3 regions of the Peribacillus sp. YIM B13472 genome follow, and region 3 is predicted to be linked to each of the others. Evidence: riboswitches for the same ligand, from Rfam matches in the RefSeq annotation. Region 3 holds a riboswitch; each other region holds the start of a gene.

Region 1 (6,595 bases), on a different contig from region 3:
ATGTTTGGTCTCTCTGATATCATTAAATTTCTATTTTCCTTTTTTTTGATCATGCCGATCGTTACTCTGATACATTTGAGCGGGCATATTTTCTTTGTTACGATCTTTGGGGGATCAGAAAAGAAAATCTTGATCGGTTGTGGTAATAAACTTTTTGCTTTTCGGAACATAGAGGTGAGGAAATATTATTTTTGGAATGGGACTTGCGAGTTCAAGGGATTGAAACATGATAATCGATTGACGAATACGCTGATATATTTAGGGGGGGCTATCTTTAATTTAATCAGCATGCTGATCATCTATAGCTTAGTGTATCAGAATATCCTGGACAGCTCGGTGATCTGGTATCAATTCATCTATTTTTCTTTTTATGTTTTGTTTTTCTCCTTGTTTCCGATGTATTTCTCGGACGGGTCGCCCAGTGATGGGAAGGCTGCGGAATTGGCCTTGAGGAACAAGCTGGAAGATAGGGTGACGGATGATATATTTGTGAAGAAAATGGATGATGAAGATAGCTGCAAGTAAAAAGGGGACGTGCTGGTGGCCGTTCTTTTTTTGTTGCTTTCGGATTTAGGATTTATCATAAGGCTAAAAATCTAGCCTTATGATGAATGTTTATATAACGGTCTAGGATTTTATGGACTGTGCTATTTTACTGCTTGACGATGAACTTGAAGGGACCAGAACAATGACCATGGCAATGGCAACCCCTGTTGCACCGATCCAGGTTATGGAAGCAAGTGATACTTGTTCTACAGCAACACCGCCAATTCCAGCACCGGCCGCCATGGCCAATTGCATTATCGACTGATTCAGACCGAGCATGACTCCTGATGATTCAGGCTCAAGGGTTGCTAAATGATATTGCTGTGTCGGCCCTGATGACCATGCTGCGAACGACCATAATGTAAGGATTGTCAAAACGCCCAACAATGAATTCGTAACGATGGATAACATGATGATCATCACAATATGCAGCGCCATACCGCCAATTAGTGTATATGATACACCCCATCGATCCGTACTATATCCGCCAAACTTTGATCCGATCAGGCTTGCGATACCGAATATAAGCAAAGCCGTGCTAAGTAGAGAGTCACTTATCCCCGATACGGATAGCAGGTAAGGGGATAGATAGGTATAAGCTATCGAGTATCCGCCAAGCCAGAAAAAGGTTATCGATAATCCAAGGGCAACTTTCCTTTTTTTAAGAAGGGCCAGCTGCTGGAGAAGTGGTACTGGTTTATCCCCTTTGATAGGAGGAATGGTAAAGAATAAAACGATCATGGCAATCAGGCCGAATAGGGCGATTCCGCCAAAGACGGATTTCCACCCGAATGCATCCGTCATGATTCTTCCGAGAGGTACGCCAATGATAAGGGAAGCTGTAAACCCCATGACAACTGTCGCAATAGAACTTGCTTGTTTATCTGGCGGAGCAAGCTTAGCGGCAATATTCAGAGCGGTGACTACAACCAATCCTGCACCAAGTGCCATGATTATGCGTGCAAATAGAAACGGTCCAAAGCCTGGTAATAGAAAGGCAAGCAGATTGGCCACTACAAATAGTCCAAGGGAATACAACATTAATTTTCGTCTGTCTAAACTTGCTGTCAAGGCCATAAGAATGGGTGTGCCGATTGCGTAGACAAGGGAGAAAATTGTAATGAGCTGTCCTGCGGCAGCGAGGGTCACTCCAAGAGAATGCGCAATCTTATCCAAAATCCCGGATATGATGAATTCGGATGTTCCTACTAAAAAACTGATAATCGCCAACATGTAAATTTTCCATGTATTAAGCAAAATAGATTCACTCCTCATTAATGATCAATTTTATATAAAGACATATCGCAATATGTTGATATGTATGGATAAAAAAATAAACATATCGCGAAATATCGAACTGTTAGGAAAAAAATGAACCCAACCCTCTAAGGTACGGATCAGGTTCACTTTCATACTTCTTCTTTCAAGAAATCAGTAATTTTTGAGATGGCATCTTCATCTCGTTTGTAATACGTAAACTTTCCTATCCGCTCCGTTTTAATCAATCCTGCTCTAAGGAGCATCGAGAGGTATTGAGAGGCCGTGGATTGGGTCATGTTTAATTTTTCCGTAATCTGACTTACACAAACGCCGGTTTCCTTCATATCTATTCCCTCATGAGGGGTGAAGTGGAGTTCAGGCGCTTTGAGCCATTGTAAGATTTGCAACCTGGATTCGTTGGATAATGCTTTAAATATCTCGATTGTTTTCATACATTTCATTATATCGAGAATTATCGATATGTCAAATGATTAATAAAAAAAAATCATTCCCATACTTCTTTTGCTACATCAGCGACGAATTTCAGCTTTTCCCATTGCTGTTCTTCGGTCAGCTTGTTGCCGTGATGGGTGGAGGCGAAGCCGCATTGCGGGCTTAAACATAATTGTTCGAGAGGAACGAAGTGCGAGGCTTCTTTAATGCGTGCCTTAACAGCTTCCTTGTCTTCGATTTCTCCATTTTTTGAAGTGACGACACCCAGTACGACCCGTGCACCGCCATTTGGAATGTATTCCAGTGGTTTGAAATCCCCTGAGCGTTGATCGTCATATTCCAAGAAGAATCCATCCACTTTTTCTTTTGCCAATAATGTTGGGGCGATACGGGCATAGCTTCCTTCAAACGCCCAAGTCGACTGGTAGTTTCCACGACACAGGTGGGTAGTGACGACAAGGTCCTCTGGTTTGCCTTCCAATGCGCCATTAATTACACGAAGTGCAAGATCGATTAACTGTTCCCTCGTATATTTTCCATCTTTGAACTGGAAATCTGGAGCTGAAAGCCTGGCAATATATACATCATCCAATTGAAGATAACGCACACCTGCTTCATAAAAGGCCTTCAAAGCATGCTGATACGCTTTGATGATATCATTAGCATAGTCTTCAATATCAGGGTAGATGTCTTCATTATGAATGCCTACAGCAAATAATTGATTCGGACTGGGAATCGTTTGCTTGGCAACGGCACGTCCGTTCACGATTTTGTTCAATTCAATGAAATCACGAATGAAGGGATGTTCGGGATTGAATGAAACCTTCCCGGTATTGCGAACGTTATATCTCTCTGTTTCCACACCATCGAATGTGAGACCTTTTTCAGTAACATATCCCTCGATGCCATTTAAATGTTCGAGGAAGTCAAAGTGCCACCATGTTCGTCTGAACTCACCATCCGTCACTGCCTCTAATCCAACTTCAATTTGTTTATTGACAATCCGATTGATTTCTTCGGTTTCAACTTCACGAAGCCGCTCTGCTGAAATGGTACCTTCCTTAAATTGCTTTCTGGCAATATGTAAACGTTCTGGTCTTAATAAACTTCCTACGTGATCGGCCCTGAATGGTGCTTTCGTTAATGTGATTGACATGTTGCATTCCTTCTTTCCTTTTAAAAATAAAAAACCTCTTCTTGAAAATAAGAAGAGGTGTTGGCAGCAAAGCGATATACTCTTCTTATCTTCAAGTTTTTACACTTCTGGAATTAGCACAGTACATAAATAGTCTGTTGCTGAGGCATCAAAGGGCCAGTCCCTCCACCTCTCTGGATAAGAGTTGTCTATTAAATTAATTATGACTATACAGGTAGTTTTTATAAAGGTCAAGTGTTGAAGGTGGAAGATTTAGAATATACCGATTATTAATATGGGTTGAAATGTTAACTACATCAGGGAACCCGGCATATGCTATAACCGACGTTCAGTAGGAGCGGCAGGAGGGGAATGCAAGGGTGAGTACATTCAGTCCATTCAAAAATGGCATACCGATAACGGTAACTGCAGCCATGATAGAGAAAATCTTAAGAATGAAATCATATGGTCAAGATATTAAAGTCGAGATTACGCCAAAGCATATAGTGCTTTCCGGAACGATGGAAGTGAAGAAAATGATGTTTAAGAAAAACGTAGCTTTCCGGATTACATTAAAACCGGTTCATGTGGAAAAAAGAACGATTTTATTTGAATTAGTGGAAATGGAACCAATTGACAGGAATTTCATCAACCAAAGGATATTTAACAGACCGCCATTTTTTGAATTTGAAAAAAGAACGATCAAAATGAATGTTAATGCTTGGAACATCGTGAGAAAAATTCCCGTTGGCACAATTAAATCGTATGAACTCGTCGAAGGCGCATTGAAAATGAAACTTACTTTATGATGGAGGTTACATACATCCTTAGCCGAAAACTATAAAGGGTGTGCCATGTATGATAGTGTTATGGTGACATTGGTCATGAAAAAATGTGTTTGATAAATCAAGCTCTTTAAAATATACTAAATGACTTGAAGTTTTGAGTTTTTCTGGGAATGAGGAGGATAATGATGGATCAGAAGATTTTGCCTGCGTCAGCAAGCATGAAGGATTTCGAAAGATTTTTAGAAAGTTCCTATGAAATAGGTGTGTTTCTTGATTTGCATATATCACAATTGAAAAACGTAAGTATGATGGCAAAGCAGCATAATAAGAAAATGATTTATCATGTCGATTTGATCCATGGCATAAGAAGTGATGAGTACGCGACAGAATTCATTTGTCAGGAATATAATCCATATGGGCTGATTTCGACTAAATCAAGCGTTATATTGAAGGCGAAGCAAAAGGGGGTCATTGCCATCCAGCGAATCTTTTTAATAGATTCACATGCGCTTGAGAAAAGTTATAAGCTGGTGCAGAAAACCAAGCCGGATTATATCGAAGTATTGCCGGGCGCTATGCCATGGATGATAAAAGAAGTGAAGGAACGATTGCAGACACCGATTTTTGCAGGCGGCCTCATACGTACTTCGGATGAAGTCCTGAACGCCCTTGATGCAGGAGCATCGTCAATTACCACTTCCAAAACTGAATTATGGGATATCGTTTAATAGGGGAACTAAAAAAATACAGAAAAATAGGATTAATTTTTCACAAAATATTGACAGCGTTTTCATAAACTAGTATATTTTACAGTACAAGTTAATATATGTGACGGAGACTAGGAGATTCACAACAGATCTATTCATAATTTTTTTTATGAAGATAGTTCTGCTGTGGGTCTCCTTTTATTTGTTGGCAAGGTTTAAAAATTTATCAGGGGAGGGGTTTTATTCATGACTCCATTTTGGGGAGAAGTGTTAGGTACGATGATATTAGTTTTATTCGGAGCGGGCATTGGGGCTGGTTCATCCTTAAAGGGATCCTATGCAAAAGATGCCGGCTGGATCGTTATCACGATTGCGTGGGGATTGGCTGTTACCATGGGTGTTTTTGCAGTGGGTTCCATAAGCGGGGCGCATTTAAACCCGGCGGTCACAGTAGGGTTTGCCATTATTGGGGAATTTCCTTGGAGTGATGTGCCCGGTTACATCGTGGCCCAAATGATTGGTGCAATCCTTGGAGCAACTCTAGTATTCCTGCACTATTTGCCACACTGGAAAGCTACGGATGATCCAGGAGCGAAGCTTGGTGTGTTCGCGACATCACCTGCGATCCCGCACACATTTTCAAATCTATTAAGTGAGATGATTGGAACTTTCATCCTTATTCTTGGTTTATTATTTATAGGTGCCAATAATTTTACAGAGGGTCTAAACCCATTCGCAGTCGGGTTATTGATTGTCGTGATCGGGATGTCACTTGGGGGAACGACAGGATACGCGATTAACCCTGCCCGCGATCTGGGACCGCGCATCGCTCACTTTTTGCTGCCGATACCGGGTAAAGGCAATTCGAATTGGGGCTATTCATGGATTCCGGTCGTTGGACCGATTATTGGGGGTTCACTTGGTGCCGTTTGTTATAAAGCATTCTTTATGGGAGAAATAACAGCAGGATTTTGGTCTGTTTTGGGTGCAAGCCTGGTACTATTGATATTAGCCTATGCATTTGGTAAAAAACAGTCACATGAATTGGAAAGCAGAAATATTGCCAGTTAATTAAAAGGAGGGGCATACACAATGGAAAAATACATTTTATCATTAGATCAAGGAACAACGAGTTCCCGGGCGATTTTATTTAACGAAAAGGGGGAAATCGTCCATTCCTCCCAAAAGGAATTCACGCAGCATTTCCCTAAACCGGGCTGGGTCGAGCATAACGCCAATGAGATTTGGGGATCGATCTTGGCGGTCATTGCCGGTGTACTCTCTGAATCCGGTGTAAAGCCAGAGCAAATTGCCGGGATCGGGATCACCAATCAGCGTGAAACGGCAGTCGTTTGGGATAAGGAAACAGGTACCCCTGTCTATAATGCGATTGTATGGCAGTCCAGGCAAACAAGTGAAATCTGTGATGATTTGAAGGAAAAGGGACTTAACGATCTATTCCGGGATAAAACGGGATTGTTGATAGATGCTTATTTTTCCGGAACGAAAGTGAAATGGATCCTCGATAATGTGGAAGGGGCACGACAAAAGGCGGATGAAGGGAAGCTGTTATTCGGTACCATCGATACTTGGCTGATCTGGAAGCTATCAGGAGGCAAGGCTCATGTAACGGACTATTCCAATGCATCCCGGACATTGATGTACAATATCCATGAACTGAAATGGGATGAAGAACTGCTCGAGAT
Region 2 (6,595 bases), on a different contig from region 3:
CCTTCTTAAATGGGCGGTAAACGTTTATCGGGCCGCTTTCAATTCCAAAGCTTTCAACTGACCGATCAACATTTCCTTATCCAACTTTTCCCCGATTATGACGATATTCAATGGCATTTTCATCATTTCATTCATATACAACGGCATTCCGTAGGAGTATTGGAACAAATGGGGGTATTGTGAATGTGTAAAGGAAATGTATCCTTTCATCCGATAGACCGTTTCCGGCAAAGCCCTAAGCCACTCTTCAAAGTCGGTTTGTACCACGGCACCTTCAAATGTATGAACGACTGCAGTTAAATGCAAATGGTCATGTACATCAAGCTTTTGATGGCCATTATGCCGTTTTCTTTGCATCTGCTGCAATGATGTCAAGGATACGGCTGCATACTCCGTCAATAAACATACAGCATCCGGATTCAGCGCCTGTATCGTATAAATCAGCTGTGCGGCCTCCATCTCACTAACTAAATCCGCTTTATTCAATAATATGAAATCGGCATGGTGGATTTGCTCGGCAAGCAACTGTCGAAGCTGCGGAGACAGTTCCTCCCGATCACGCCACCTTAATAAATCGACGACAGTGATAATCCCTTTATACTCCAGCCTTTTGGCGAAGATCGGCGACATGATTCCATCCAATACTTCAACTGGATGAGCTGCGCCCGTCGTTTCTATATAAACCGCATCCAGTTCATTTTCCGTTAGTAATTCATGAAGCTGAACCTCCAGTTTATCTTGAATTGTGCAGCAAATGCACCCGTCAAACAACTCCTTAAGAGGCACTCCATCACCAATGAGTCCGCTGTCAACCGATACACTGCCGAGCTCATTTAAAAGCACGGCCACTTTTCTACCCGCTTCACTTTCCTGTTTTAAAATATTTCGAAGAAGCGTCGTTTTCCCGCTGCCGAGAAAGCCGCCCAATATGTACACTTCGGTTGTTTTCATTCTTATCTGCTCCTATGATCCGGTTAAATTCGATTCCGTTAAATTTTATCATACTTATCTTACTAAAGCACTTGCCGGATCCACATAAAAAAACCAGCCCGTAAGCTGGTTTTTCAATTGGTTTATGCTTGAACTTCGTCTTTTTCGTAAATCGGCACCCATCCTGCCGCTGTAACGAAAATACGGACAGCAACAGTTTTCCTATCTTCTGCGAGCGTGAAATAATGTCTTGTTGATTCTGGTACACTAATAAGATCTCCTGGATTAAGACGTACATCAAACCACTGTTTATCATTGCCTTCAATGGCAAAGATACTCGTACCTCCTGCTATGAAACGCACTTCATCATCTTCATGGTGGTGTTCCTGCTTAAAGTTTTCAAGCATTTGATCCAAGTTCGGATTTGCATCTGATAATGTGATGATATCATGCGCTTTATAGCCTCTTCTTTCAGAAATTTCCGCTATCTCTGATTGGAATGTTACAAGGATTTCCTCCTTGTCAGCATCTGTTAGATCGTATTTTTCCACAAGATGGGCCGGTAATTTAGAAATGTCCCATTGCTCATAAATAACCCCTTGTGTTTCTAAAAATCCTTTTACCTGTTCACCGTTTTCAATAACCTCGTTTGTTTCATGGAATCTTACCGTCGCCATCATTCATTCCTCCTCTTCGAGTGTTTACCTTAAAGAACCTGCAAACGCCTTTTGTTGATTAAGCAACAGTTGGTATTGAAATAAAAATTCGCAAGCTTCAAGTATTCTTTTTGCTTCGAGTCCGCTTTTACCCCAAACCGTAATGCCATGATTGCGGATCAGCACGGCGCCAGAGTCTTCTTCGACATGTGGCTTGAACTTATCGGATAACAGCGGGATGTCAGCGTGGTTATATATGATTGGAATCCGAAGCTCCGAATCTTCCTCCCACCGACCGGTCGCTTTAATGATTTCATGATTACAAAAGGAAACCTGGCCTTCATCTCCGTACAATTCTGATATCACATTATTTTCAACAGTATGGACATGAAGTACACAGTTTGCATTGGTTTTCCGATAAATGGCTGTATGTAGTAAAGTTTCGGCCGATGGTCTTAGGTTCGTTTCTTCAACTGGTTTTCCTTTTAAATCCACCAGTAAAAAGTCCGAATCCGTTTGCTTCCTTTTATCCTTACCGCTTGCCGTAATATAAAAGAAAGGGCTTTTGGGCTCGCGGATGGACAAGTTACCGCTTGTTCCCATAAACCAATCCCTTTCGGCCAGTTCAGCTTTAATATCTGCCAACTCCCGCCATTCTTTAGAATGATTGTTCACGCTTTAACCGCCTCCTGCCTCTTTAAAATGTCAATTACATCAAAAAATGTTTCAAATCCTTGATGTGGAATTCCTTCCCTATCGCATTTTTCAAGCAGTATGTCACGGGCTATGACAAAATCGGCCTGTTTTGCCGCTTCAAAATCCGTTACTGAATCTCCAATAACGAATTTAAAATCTTCCTCACCCGCTATTTCCCTCATAATGGATGGCTTGCAGCAACCGCAATCATTATTACATTGATCATCACAAGCATGTGGCCACTCAATATAAATCTTTTCCTTATCAAAAAATGCATGGTTGCAATAAACGGACTCTGTTGGCAAGATATCATTTAAAAGCGGTGCAATGAAAAAATCCATGCCCCCGCTTACTATATATAAAGGGATGTTGGCTTGTTTCGTATACTCAACGAATTCATAAAACCCTGGACGAATGCCGGCCGTCTTTCTTACATATTGGATGATGTCATCCTTCATGCCACTATCAAGCAGTGAAAACATATCCCCAACTCCTGAAGATATACTGATTTTTTGCTGAAGGACACCGTCTTTCAACGCTTCCCATTCAGGAGGAGCAAATTTTTTCATGATGGAAATGATATTATCCGTGTTGGTGATCGTTCCGTCAAAATCACAAAAGATGATCGGTTTCATTATTTCTTATAGGCCTCCCCATAACACAAGAGCTTTTTTTAGTGTTTCTTCCTCAGCCGCCGCTTCAGATAGGTCCTTTCCTGCTAGAACGGCTTCCACAGCAGAACGGAAAGCCTTGGCCCCGCCCTCTGCTCCGTCAGGGTGCCCGTGAATTCCCCCCCCTGCATTAATCACGCTATCGAGCCCAAAATCCTTGATTAGGTCCGGAACCATGCCTGGATGAATGCCTGCAGAAGGAACAGGGAAGGCTTTTTTCCATGAAAGTTCATCTTTTGTCAGAGCTTCAGCAATCGCCAAGGTCTCCTTTTTTTCCAGTGCGACATTTCCATAAGGGGATGGGAACAAGGATAAATCCGCACCTGATAACCTTACTAATTTACCAAGCAATAATGGATAGCCGATCCCATAAAATGATGAAGATGCCAATGCCCCGCTATATGCGGGATGCGCCATGATCGGCAGCTTGATACGATCATGTTCACTCAAGGCCTGCAATACATCCAAACCATATGTATGAACGTTGAACAATAAAGCATCTGCCCCTGCTTCAGCCGCCTGCTCTGCCTTATCCAGTAATTCAAATGTTTTCCCTGATAGATTGACAGCATATAAAGTTCGGTGGCCAGTGGTTTCATGGACTTCATTCAATATTCTTTTTCCCGTTTTTATTCTATCGAAAAATGGAGTCAGTTCCTGGTCGAAGAGGATCTCATCATCTTTAACTAGGTCGACACCTCCCAAAGCTTGTTGCCTTAGTTGCTCATTATGGAATGTCAAGTCCCTTCCTAATACACCTTTAAAGATGCTCATCACCAGGGGCCGGTTAAATACGCCAATCTTTTCCCTTATGCCTCCAATGCCAAATTGCGGCCCGGGAAAAGCTGTTTGAATATCACCGACAAAATCCAGGTCGATAAGTTTTATTTCTCCGTCCAATGAAAGTTTGCCGAAGACCGTCGTGAGGATTGCAGGTAAATCAATGGAGAAATTCCCCGCCGGATAGGCAATTTTAATAAGCGAACGGTATACTTTACGATTAAAGTAGCTGTTTGCACTCTCTTCTTCAGAAAGGCGTGTCACCGATACGACGCGCCCCTTATGTTTTTCCAGTTGTTTCTGGACCAAATGTGGCAGGTCCGTCCAAGTCCCGACAGTCAAACCTAAGGCAATGCTCTCTGCTTTTTTCTCATGATTTCCATTGAAGTCATGAATTAAATAAGTAGCGACTATCTCGCTCATCTGATCACTCCTATAACACGTTAGTAAACTCTCGATGTCATTAACCTGAAATGGTCTAAAATGGCAAAAGCCCCTTCATAAAGAAGAGGCTTTAAAAAGCCATCTTCTTATCTCCCAGCCATTGGCTGCAAGAATTAGCACCGTGCCTTGTGGATTTAAAGAAAATCCGGCGAAGAATTCCGCCCCATTTTACAATGGAATTACGGTCGGTTGCTGGGCTTCATAGGGCTAGTCCCTCCACCTGCTCAAAATAAGAAAACGCTGATATATAAATTGCATTCAAGTATCGAAAGATTAAGAATTTATTTTGTATTCTGACAGGTAATCCCTACTTTGTCAATAAGTTTTAACTATTTAACGGTGAATAAATCGGATACCTCATTCCATCGTTAAAATAAGTTTAATGAACGTATTCGTTCCACTGCCTCTTCAAGCCGTTCTTCCGAAGTCAGCAGCCCTACCCTGACGTAACCTTCGCCAAATTCACCGAATCCATTCCCTGCGGCAACAGCTACGTGGGCATGCGTTAATAAATAGTCTGCAAAACTCTCTGACGTAAAGCCTTTAGGCACCTTGAGCCAGGCAAAAAACGATGCCGCAGGCGCTTTGACATCCCAGCCGATTGCCCTCAATCCCTCAATGAAAACATTTCTTCGTCCCTCGTACATCTGCACTAACTGCTCTACACAGCTCTGCGAGTCAAGCAAAGCGCTTGCCGCAGCTTCCTGTATCGCCGGGAAAAGACTCACATAAAGATGGTCTTGTAATAGTTCTAGAGCTTCTATTACACTCTTATTCCCCACTGCGAAGCCGACTCTCCACCCTGCCATATTGTATGTTTTCGATAGTGTGTATATTTCTATTCCTACATCCTTCGCTCCCTTCGCCTGGAGAAAGCTTATCGGTTTTTTTCCGTCGAATCCGATCGCACCATAAGCGAAATCGTGGACCACACAAATGGAATGCTCTTTTGCGAAGGAGACGGTTTCATCAAAGAAACTTTCCGTTGCAGAAGCACCTGTGGGATTATTCGGATAGTTCAAGAACATCATTTTGGCTTTATCAAGTACTTCTTTATGTATGTCATTGTATTTCGGAAGAAAATCATTTTCTTCTGTCAAGGGCATGAGTTCGGTCTTTGCCTGGGCTAAAACAACTCCGGAAAGATAATCCGGATAGCCGGGATCTGGAACAAGGATCGTATCACCTGGATTCAATAAACACTGCGGCAGTTCGACAAGACCTGCCTTCCCCCCGAAGAGAATCGCCACTTCACTATTCGGATCCAGCTTGACACCGTATTCTCGTTCATAAAAGACGACGGCAGCATCTTTTAAATATTGATGTCCCCGGAATGGCGAATATTTATGATTAATCGTTTTTTCAGCGGCAGCCTGCAAACTTTTCACGATATGTTCTGGCGTCGGCTGATCAGGGTTTCCCTGGCCTAAATTAATGACATCATGTCCTTGCTCCGTGATCGCATTGACTTTTGCTACTAGTGAAGCAAAAAACTGCTTGGGCAGGTCCTGAAGCTGGCCGGATTTTTCGAATTGCACCATTTATACACCTTCTCTGAAATTTCTTGAAATTCTAGTCACAAATGATATATGTTTATCATAGTCTTGTAAAGCATTTTTTACATGTGGGGGTTTTAAACGATGAAGTGGAAAATAGCTTGTATTCAAATGGATATAGCCTTCGGGCAACCAGATATCAATTTTCAGGTTGCAGAACAATGGATGGAAAAAGCAGCACGGTCAGAACCCGATATCGTCATTTTACCGGAGCTTTGGACAACAGGATACGACTTGACCAGGTTAAATGAGATTGCTGATCACGAGGCAGAAAAAACGATTGAATTTTTTAAAACACAGGCACAGAAACACCAGATTCACATCATAGGCGGTTCCATCGCGAAAAAAACAAGCAAGGGAATCTATAACACCATGATTATCATCGATAAACATGGGAATCTCATTAAAGAATATGATAAGCTTCACTTATTTCAGTTAATGGATGAACATCATTTCCTGCAGCCAGGAGAAAAAGATGGTTTATTCACTCTTGATGAAAAAATATGTGCTGGATTCGTTTGTTATGACATCCGTTTCCCTGAATGGCAGCGAGCCCATACCGTTCAAGGCGCCGAAGTTCTATTCGTAACGGCGGAATGGCCAAAGCCGAGACTCGATCACTGGAGAGCCTTATTGATTAGCCGTGCCATCGAGAACCAAGCCTATGTTGTAGCCGTTAATCGTTCAGGTTCGGATGTCAATAATATATTTGCTGGTCATTCCTTGATTATTGATCCATGGGGGAATATCATTAGTGAAGCCGGAGAAGGAAACGAACTCTTGACAGGCACCTTGGACTTCAATAAAGTTACAGAAGCCCGTAACAAAATACCTGTATTCGAAGATCGTCGCCCAGATTTTT
Region 3 (9,856 bases):
GATGAATTAATGACAGAGGCAAAAAATCTTGGAGCCCCTTTTGAAATTTTAAGAGAAATCAAACGCACAGGTAAATTGCCTGTAGTTAACTTTGCAGCGGGCGGAATTGCCACTCCAGCAGATGCTGCATTGATGATGGAATTGGGAGCAGATGGCGTTTTCGTTGGGTCTGGTATTTTTAAATCTGAAACTCCAGAAAAATTCGCATCCGCAATCGTTCAAGCGACTACATATTTCACCGATTATGAATTGATTGGCAAGTTGTCAAAAGAATTGGGCAGTGCAATGAAGGGCATTGATATTTCCAAACTAGCTCCGGCAGAACGGATGCAGGAACGTGGATGGTAATATGATAACGATCGGTGTTTTGGGATTACAGGGAGCGGTTGAAGAACACTTGAACCAAATCAAAGCTGCCGGCGAACAAGCGATTATAGTAAAAAAACCGGAACAGTTGCGGGAAATCGATGGCTTGATCATTCCAGGCGGAGAAAGCACGACGATGAGGAAGCTAATGGATCGTTATGGATTTATGGAACCGATCAAAACTTTCTTCGAAGATAAAAAACCAATTTTCGGTACATGTGCTGGGATGGTATTGGCGGCAAATGAATTGACTGGCGATGAGGTGGCCTATCTCGGACTAATGGACATTTCCGTGAAAAGGAACGGATTTGGACGTCAACGGGAAAGTTTCGAGGCTGACCTATCCATCAAAGGAATGGAAGCCCCTTATAAGGCAGTATTCATCCGGGCGCCATTTGCTGATGAAGTTGGAGAAGGTGTAGAAGTATTGGCTGTTTATGAAGAGAATGTAGTGGCTGCGAGACAAGACCATGTCCTCGTAAGTGCATTTCATCCAGAATTGACAGGTGATGATCGCTTCCTTCAACTTTTCATTGAAATGGTGAAGACCTCCGTAAGTATGGTCGAATTGAAAACCTGCTAAACAAATGAAGCTGTCCTATTAATAGGACAGCTTTACTTTTGAAAGCTCAGAACTCTATAAAAATACATATTGCTTGAATTTACTATTCTTTACTTTTATAATAAAAAGTAAGTAATCACTTACTTAGTTGGAAGGGGAATGTATATGACAGCAAGAGTTGCAGTTATCACAGGGGGAGCAAGCGGTATAGGCCGAGCCACATGCTTGAAATTCGCAGCAAAAGGGGACAAGGTCGTTGTTGCGGATTTTAATGAAGAAATGGGTCGGGAAACCGTTGATCAGATAACAGCTAATGGTGGAGTGGCCATTTATGTTAAATCGGATGTTTCTAAGCAGGAAGATGTTGAATCGTTAATCAATAAAGCAGTGGAAACATACGGAAGGCTCGATATCATGTTTAATAATGCCGGCATTGGTGCGGGCGGTATGATCCTAGAACAAGATATGGAGGGTTACTACAAAACGATTGGGGTGAACCAGCACGGAGTGGCATTTGGAATCATGGCAGCAGGACGGAAAATGAAGGAGCTGGGTAACAAGGGAGTCATTATAAATACCGCTTCTGTGTTTGGCTACTTAGCTTCCCATGGGACTTTTGCCTATCAGGCGACTAAAGGTGCTGTAAGAATGATGACACAGACAGCAGCTTTGGAATTGGGTGCTCATGGCATACGCGTTGTGGGCATTGCGCCGGGCGGGGTCGACACTCCAATCATACAAGGTTATAAAGACATGGGAATCATCGATAAATTGAATGCAAGTCAAATGCGCGGTGAATTGATTAAGCCAGAAGCCATTGCAAATGCCGTCTATCTATTATCGTTAGAGGAAGCGGATGCGATCAATGGAAGTGTAGTCATGGTCGATGATGGCTATGCATCTTTTAAGTGATTTTCATAAATAGAAAACATCGTCCCAACCAGATGATGTTTTCTATTTATGATATATGGGAATATTGAATTCTAATAGATCAAAGGTAATATTGACCGATTGATACCAGGGATATATCATGGGAAATAGATGGGTGAAACCGGTCTTATCTTTATAAAAGAAGGTTGATATTTTTGAAAAAAGGGCAGCAAACCAAAGAACGAATCATAAATGTAGCCCGGACTCTTTTTGCCACTAAAGGTTTTGACATGACAAGAACGAATGAAATTGCCTCTGCATGCAATGTTTCCGAAGCTACTATTTACAAATACTTTGACAGCAAAAAAGATTTGCTTTTGGCTACAATTACCCCTAATGAAAAAGAGGAATCTGAAGATGGGACTAGCCATCTATCCACGGATGATCTAGTGGAGAATCATGTTACTACCATGATAAAAAAAATTCTTGAAAATAAAGAACAGTTTTCGATATTATTTAGGGAAACACAATTCGATCAAGATATTTCAAAGCAATATGTAGATCAGATTTTCAAGCCAAATGCCAGGCATATTGAAATACAGAAGAGAATAGATAGCGGAGAGATACAATATATCTCTGATATTATTTTATTTAATGTAGGGATCATTTCTTTCACATTGGCTTTATCTACACATTATGAGATCCATCAACAAAAAAAGGAGCCATATTTTACTTCTGAACGAATTAAGAGCATTGCACAACTTTTGGTATATGGTATTCATGGTAAACAAATTCATACATAATGAAACGGTCATATTTAAGGGCATGAGCATCAAGCCGTAAATATGACCGTTTTAATTTCATTCATAGTCGATGAAGTCAACTGGTGATTCATTAAACCCGAGTGTAAGATTTGACTTATATTTTTCAGACTATTACGATAAATGCATACTGCACGAATTGCTTTACGAAGATTTCATCTTTAAATCATGTAACATTGGAGGGGTATTAAATGAGCGATATCGTAATTTTATCAGGAAGTCCGGCTATTCCATCAAGAACGGACATTTCACTAAAACATATTCAATCATTAGTCGAACAAGAAGGATTTACCACAGCTTATTTCTCAATTACGGATTTCTCAGCAGATGATTTATTTCAAGGGAAATATAATAGCGAAGATATCTTAAAACTTTCAGAGAGAATTCAAGCAGCTAGAGGAATCATTATTGGTTCACCGGTTTATAAGGCTTCTTATACAGGTGTATTGAAAGCCTTGATTGATTTGCTGCCAGAAGGTGCTTTTAAGGGTAAGCCAGTTCTGCCAATCATGATTGGTGGAAGTAACAGGCATCTATTGGCGATTGACTATGCGCTTAAACCATTAATCTCAATATTAAAAGGCGAGCCGCTGCAGGGCATATATTTTGTTGATAAGGAAATAGATAAACAGAATTCAGAAAATCCGATTAATGATTCACATTTAATTGATCGCGTCCAGAGTCAAGTTCAAGAATTTGTAGAAGCGATCCAGTTAAGAAATTAAATATTTTTTCAAGTAATTACAGGCGTCAATAATAGGTTTATTAATGAAAATGGACTCATTTTTTTGGAGACTTTATCTAAAAAGACGAGTCTATTTTCGTATTTATATGAACATAAAATCATAAATTGAATAGTGTGTATAAAAATAACAGTTCATCCATAATATTAAACCAAGTTATTTTATAAGAAAACTCCATTGACAAGGATTAAATATATGTTAATATTTAAAATAATAAAACTTATCCAGAGCGACGGAGGGAATTGGCCCTTTGAAGTCCAGCAACCTGCATGATGGATGCAAGGTGCTACCTCCAACAAAATGTTGATCATTTTGGAAGATAAGGTAATGATATTTACCTTGGAATCTTTCCATCATGGGAAGATTTTTGTTTTTGGAAAAATTTCAGGCCAACCATAACAATGTAAGGTTGTATGGAATTATATAAATCTAAGAAATTTTTTTAATCAGGTTGAAAATAAAATATTCGCGGATTTTCTTAAAGGAGGAACTGGTTTGGAAAAAGAGAATCAGCTTGAAGAAATATTTGAAAGACTTCAAGAAATGCTTAATTCAATGAAATATGGATCCATTACACTTATTGTCCAGGATGGTAAAATCATTCAGATGGAAAGAAATGAAAAATTAAGAATTAAATAAGGTATCTGCTGACTAGAAAAACTAGAGGCGGGTTTAACTGATATAAAGAGAGTATTGGTTGGATTCGTCTCTTTTTCCTAGAATCAAATAAACTGGGGAAGATTAAAACGGGTATTGATCAATAGTTATTCTAACCTGATACAGCAAGTTTTTAGAGGGGGCTACAAAGTTGGCTGGATTAATAAACTATGAAAATTTCAATTCAGGGGAATTCCCTGTATTTCCTGAAGACAGTGAAACAAAAGGTGCTTTGGAAGTTCTGCAATGGGCGAATGACCATTATGGAAACAAACTGATTTATGCTTGCAGTTTTGGTATTGAAGGCATCGTGCTTACGGATTTATTGGCGAAGGTCAACCCTTCGGCAAAAATTGTTTTCCTTGATACAGATGTTCATTTTGAGGAGACTTACCAATTGATCGAGCAAGTGAAAAAGCGCTATCCAAAGCTTTTGATCGAAATGAAGAAACCTGCCTTGACGCTTGAGGAACAAGCAGCGGAATATGGGGATGAATTATGGCTTAGTGATTCCAATAAGTGCTGTAACATCCGTAAAATCATTCCGCTTACCGATGTGCTTTCAACGGCAACAGCCTGGCTTTCGGGACTGCGGAGGGAGCAATCCGAAACAAGGGCTCAAACCGAGTATATCAATAAGGATAATAAGTTCAAGTCAGTTAAAATATGTCCACTCATACATTGGACATGGAAAGATGTTTGGCGCTACGCCCACAAAAATGGACTTCCATATAATATCCTGCATGATAATGGATATCCGAGCATTGGATGTAAAACGTGTACAGCACCTGCCTTCAATGCAGATGATTTACGCTCAGGCCGTTGGCAAGGAGCTCAAAAAACGGAATGCGGATTGCATTTATCTTAAATAAATAGAAACCATAGGGGGAAATTAGCATGACAATCAGTCTACCGCACGGAGGAACATTAATCGATCTTTGGGAACCAAAATATGATTTTAGTAAAATAACAAAGTCAATCGAAATCGATGAAATTGCTTTAAGTGATCTTGAATTGATAGGCACTGGTGCCTACAGTCCGATTAAAGGATTCTTTACAAAAAGTGACTATGAGACAGTGGTCAAGGATATGAGGCTTAGCAGCGGGCATGTATGGAGCATCCCGATTACGCTGCCTTTGACCGAAGAAACTGCAAAAACCCTTACTATAGGTGAAGAAGTATCGTTGACTCATGAAGGTGAAACATACGGGGTTCTATCCGTTTCCGATATTTACACTCCAGATAAGCAATTGGAAGCGACATTAGTATATCAAACGGATGATGAGAAGCATCCTGGAGTAAAAAATTTATATAACCGCGGCGATGTATATGTCGGCGGGGAAATAAAGTTAATCAAGAGAATAGAGCGTCCGCTATTTCAAGCTCATTATTTGGACCCGGTCGACACAAGGAAAGCTTTTGCTGAAAAAGGCTGGGAAACGGTTGTCGGATTCCAAACGAGGAACCCTGTTCACCGTGCGCATGAATACATTCAAAAGACAGCATTGGAGATTGTCGACGGCTTATTCTTAAATCCTCTCGTAGGTGCCACTAAATCCGATGACATTCCGGCAGATGTAAGAATGGAAAGTTATAAAGTGCTGCTTGAAAAATATTATCCTAAGGATCGCGTCTCTCTTGCAGTTTTCCCTGCTGCCATGCGTTATGCAGGACCAAGAGAAGCCATTTTCCATGCGATGGTCCGTAAAAATTATGGTTGCACCCATTTTATCGTCGGACGTGATCATGCGGGTGTGGGCGATTATTATGGCACATATGATGCCCAAAAAATATTTGGGAATTTTAACGCAGATGAGTTAGGGATCACTCTATTATTCTTTGAACATAGTTTTTACTGTAAAGCATGTGGCAATATGGCTTCCGCTAAAACTTGTCCGCATGGCAAGGAAGACCATGTCATCCTGTCTGGAACGAAGGTAAGGGAAATGTTGCGCAATGGAGAAATTCCTCCAGCTACCTTTAGCCGTAAAGAAGTCATCGAGGTGTTGATCGAAGGTCTAAAAAAGAATGAAGTTTATAACTGATTGGACATAAATTGAAGGATCACATGAAGAGGGGGATTATTATATGAGTAAAAGTACGAATGTCACTTGGCATGAAACGTCATTGACCAAGGAGCTCCGCCGGAAGCAGAACGGGCATGAAAGCACAGTTCTTTGGTTTACAGGACTCTCGGGTTCCGGAAAATCTACGATTGCGAACGCGGTCGCTAAAGAGTTATATAATCGGAATATTCGAAGTTATGTTTTGGATGGTGATAATATCCGCCATGGATTAAATAAAGATTTAGGTTTTTCTGAAGAGGATCGAACCGAGAATATTAGGCGAATCGGTGAGGTTTCCAAGTTATTCGTGGATAGTGGGCAGTTCGTATTGACCGCCTTCATATCACCTTTCAGGGCAGATCGGCAGATTGTACGTGATTTACTCGATGAAGGGGAGTTTATTGAAGTATACATAAAGTGTCCGATCGAAGAGTGCGAAGTGCGTGATCCAAAAGGTCTTTATGACAAGGCGCGTAAAGGAATCATTAAAGATTTTACTGGAATCGACTCTCCATACGAAGAACCTGAACAACCGGAAATCATTTTAGAATCCGACCAATACAGCATTGAAGAGTGCGTTGAACAGGTAATCGGCTATTTGACAGCAAAGAAAGCGATCTAATCAAGGAGGAAATGTAATGGTTTACGAGAAATTTTGGTCGGAAAATCCACTAATCGCTAAAAATAAAACGGAGATCTGGAAATTGGAAAAAGACGGATTGAAGATATTTGATGATATTCCACATTACGCTGCAAATGGTTTTGATTCCATCCCTAAAGAGAATTGGGATATGTTCAAGTGGGCAGGTCTATACCTGCAACGGCCAAAAGAAGCAGGTTACTGGATGATGCGTGTCGTTATTCCCGGAGGTATCCTGACTTATGATCAACAGATAACTCTAGCTAACATCGCTAAAGATTATGGGAGGGATGTATATGACATTACAACCCGTCAAGCCATTCAATTCCACTGGCTGACCATCGAACAAGTCCCGGATATCTTAAACCGTTTGGAAAGGGTTGGACTGACTACGGCCGGTGCATGTGGTGATATCACACGTAATATCATCGGTAATGCATTGGCAGGCATCGATCCTGACGAACTTTTTGATACTCGCGAAGTACTTTATGATGTATTTGAGTATTTCCGCCTTAACGAAGACTATTCGAACCTTCCTAGGAAATATAAAATGTCCATAAGTGCTAATATCCATAATGCTTCAAATGCTGAAATCAACTGTGTTTCATTCAATCCAGCTACTAAAGTAATTGATGGAGTAACGGAAGTTGGTTTTCACGTGAAAGTAGGCGGTGGGCTATCCTCCGTTCCGATGCTGGCAGAAGAACTTGACTTATTCATTTCACCTGAAAAAACAGTCGAAGTAGCGGCCGCAATCACGACGATATTCCGTGACTTTGGGTACCGTGAAAAACGTCATCGCTCGCGTTTGAAATTCCTTGTCGCTGATTGGGGTCCTGAACAATTCAAGGAAAAATTGCTGGAGTACACCGGTCCGCTTCCTGAAAAGGGTGAAAGTGCGGTGAAGGGATGGAATGCAGGCTATTTTTACGGCATCCATAAACAAAAACAAGATGGTCTGAACTATGTTGGAGTCAATATACCAGTTGGTCGTCTAAATCCTGACGAAGTGATTGAGTTTGCCGAACTTGCAAAGAGATATGGAAATGGTGAAATCCGAAACTGTAATTCTCAAAATCTTATCATTCCAAATGTGCCGGATGCAAAACTTGAGGAATTAAAACAGGAATCAATCTTTGAAAGATTTCCATATCAACCAAAAAAGTTCATTGGTTATTCCGTTTCTTGTACAGGCATCGAGTATTGCAACCTGGCACTCGTTGAAACAAAAAAAAGAATGAGGACCATATCTGAATCATTGGACAAGGAAATAGATCTCGATGTACCTGTAAGGATGCATATGGTCGGTTGTCCGAATAATTGCGGTCAAAGAGCCATCGCCGAAATTGGGCTTCAAGGCATAAAAATGAAAAACCAGGACAAAAAGATGGTCGAAGCTTTTGAGATATACGTCGGAGGAACGCTGAATGAAGGCGGTAAGTTCAATGAAAAACTAAAAGGAAAAGTGGAAGCTGAACAGCTCTATCATGTTCTGAAAGAACTGATCTTATTTTTCAAAGAAACAAAACTTCTATCAGAAACCTTTCTAGATTTTGTGGAAAGAGTAGGGATATCGCAGTTACAAAGTAAGCTTGATGATATATTAACGGAAGTGGCCGTTTAATAGGGGAAGGTAAGCATTCCATGAATCTATACCGTTTTGAAGTCACTATCAAGGAAAAACCAATCCATGTCATCATTGTTGCCGATTCAGATGAAAAGGCGTTTGAACTTGTTGATATCGAGCTGGAAAAGCATTATTTGAAAATGCCTGAAGTGGATGACATCTCATTATATGAAAAAAGGAAAATTAAAAATGGAGCAGGTTTCGTTTTATCGGAATTCGAAACGATTCTCTAAGGGAAGGCAGGTTGCATAAATGGGGAAAGTATATCTAGTAGGAGCCGGTCCCGGAGATCCAGATTTAATTACATTAAAAGGATTAAAATGCATTCAAGAAGCTGATGTCATTTTATATGATCGACTTGTCAATAAAGAACTATTGAATCATGCAAAAGACGGTGTAGAGCTGATTAATTGCGGTAAACTGCCGGATTATCATTTATTGCAGCAGGATACCATCAATCGGTTCCTGGTCAAATATGCAAAAAAGGGAAAAATAGTCACCCGTTTGAAAGGCGGCGATCCATTCGTCTTTGGGAGAGGCGGGGAGGAAGCGGAAGCCCTTGCCAAAAGTGGCGTGAGCTTTGAAATCGTACCAGGAATTACGGCTGGAATCGCCGCTACAGCTTATGCGGGAATTCCAGTTACACATAGGGACCATGCTTCATCTTTTGCAATTGTTACCGGTCATCGGAAAAAGGATGAAGAGGATAATATCAAGTGGGAATCCCTTGCAAAAGGAATCGATACATTAGCCATTTACATGGGTGTTAAAAATCTGCCATATATTCAAGGAAAACTTTTGGAGCATGGGAAAAGTCCAGAGACTCCTGTAGCCCTTATTCATTGGGGGACATTAAAAACGCAAAAAACAGCTGTCAGTACTTTGGCTAATGTAGTGGAAACCGCCAATAACGAACAGATTTCGAATCCTTGCATGATAGTCGTGGGCGATGTCGTTAATTTACGAGAAAAAATCAAATGGTTTGAAGGAAAACAAACCGAAAATTTGTTGGCGAATGAGGCATTTTAATGGAAGCCATTTTATATATTTGCCATGGCAGCCGTGTTAAAGAAGCTTCTGCCCAAGCCATTGATTTTATTAAAGTTTGTATGCAAGCACAGCCAAATTCCATTCAGGAATATTGCTTCTTAGAATTGGAAACTCCTACGATTGAAGAGGCCTACGAACGATGCGTACAAAAAGGTGCGACGAGAATCATTGCCATTCCAGTTCTATTGCTAACAGCTGTACATGCAAAACATGATATTCCAGTCATATTGAACAAAATGAAAGAACGGTATCCTGCCGTTGACTTGAAATACGGAAGGCCGATTGGCGTCAGTGATAAAATGGTTGACATTTTAGTGGAACGGTTGGAGGAAACAAATGTAAGGGTTACGGAGGATTCCTTGGTTTTATTGGTTGGAAGGGGCAGCAGTGATCCCGACGTGAAAAGGGATTTGTCTCGATTGGCCGATTTGCTAAGGAACAGGCTTCCAAAAA

Evidence for each region. Region 3 has a riboswitch for S-adenosylmethionine ahead of ACFX4I_RS22245 (YezD family protein). Riboswitches for the same ligand answer to the same signal wherever they lie in the genome.
Region 1: it holds a riboswitch for S-adenosylmethionine, as region 3 does, so the genes downstream of both, ACFX4I_RS21975 (5-methyltetrahydropteroyltriglutamate--homocysteine S-methyltransferase) here and ACFX4I_RS22245 (YezD family protein) in region 3, are expected to answer to the same signal.
Region 2: it holds a riboswitch for S-adenosylmethionine, as region 3 does, so the genes downstream of both, mtnW (2,3-diketo-5-methylthiopentyl-1-phosphate enolase) here and ACFX4I_RS22245 (YezD family protein) in region 3, are expected to answer to the same signal.

What each region holds. Positions count from the first base shown of each region.
Region 1 covers NZ_JBHZPG010000037.1:30,183-36,777, forward strand. The annotation lists gene ACFX4I_RS21960 (hypothetical protein) at 1-525, shown strand; gene ACFX4I_RS21965 (MFS transporter) at 628-1,803, opposite strand; gene ACFX4I_RS21970 (ArsR/SmtB family transcription factor) at 1,956-2,258, opposite strand; gene ACFX4I_RS21975 (5-methyltetrahydropteroyltriglutamate--homocysteine S-methyltransferase) at 2,312-3,415, opposite strand; SAM riboswitch class I at 3,498-3,599, opposite strand; gene ACFX4I_RS21980 (hypothetical protein) at 3,775-4,203, shown strand; gene ACFX4I_RS21985 (glycerol-3-phosphate responsive antiterminator) at 4,368-4,910, shown strand; gene ACFX4I_RS21990 (MIP/aquaporin family protein) at 5,136-5,960, shown strand; gene glpK (glycerol kinase GlpK) at 5,982-6,595, shown strand, end outside.
Region 2 covers NZ_JBHZPG010000035.1:39,627-46,221, reverse strand. The annotation lists gene ACFX4I_RS21415 (CobW family GTP-binding protein) at 25-951, opposite strand; gene ACFX4I_RS21410 (cupin domain-containing protein) at 1,074-1,607, opposite strand; gene ACFX4I_RS21405 (methylthioribulose 1-phosphate dehydratase) at 1,632-2,261, opposite strand; gene ACFX4I_RS21400 (2-hydroxy-3-keto-5-methylthiopentenyl-1-phosphate phosphatase) at 2,258-2,917, opposite strand; gene mtnW (2,3-diketo-5-methylthiopentyl-1-phosphate enolase) at 2,924-4,156, opposite strand; SAM riboswitch class I at 4,261-4,413, opposite strand; gene ACFX4I_RS21390 (pyridoxal phosphate-dependent aminotransferase) at 4,546-5,718, opposite strand; gene ACFX4I_RS21385 (carbon-nitrogen family hydrolase) at 5,818-6,595, shown strand, end outside.
Region 3 covers NZ_JBHZPG010000038.1:25,837-35,692, forward strand. The annotation lists gene pdxS (pyridoxal 5'-phosphate synthase lyase subunit PdxS) at 1-348, shown strand, start outside; gene pdxT (pyridoxal 5'-phosphate synthase glutaminase subunit PdxT) at 350-949, shown strand; gene ACFX4I_RS22230 (SDR family NAD(P)-dependent oxidoreductase) at 1,094-1,840, shown strand; gene ACFX4I_RS22235 (TetR/AcrR family transcriptional regulator) at 2,014-2,601, shown strand; gene ssuE (NADPH-dependent FMN reductase) at 2,811-3,344, shown strand; SAM riboswitch class I at 3,580-3,688, shown strand; gene ACFX4I_RS22245 (YezD family protein) at 3,858-4,001, shown strand; gene ACFX4I_RS22250 (phosphoadenylyl-sulfate reductase) at 4,183-4,887, shown strand; gene sat (sulfate adenylyltransferase) at 4,917-6,065, shown strand; gene cysC (adenylyl-sulfate kinase) at 6,109-6,708, shown strand; gene ACFX4I_RS22265 (nitrite/sulfite reductase) at 6,725-8,350, shown strand; gene ACFX4I_RS22270 (DUF3906 family protein) at 8,371-8,586, shown strand; gene cobA (uroporphyrinogen-III C-methyltransferase) at 8,606-9,382, shown strand; gene ACFX4I_RS22280 (NAD(P)-binding protein) at 9,382-9,856, shown strand, end outside.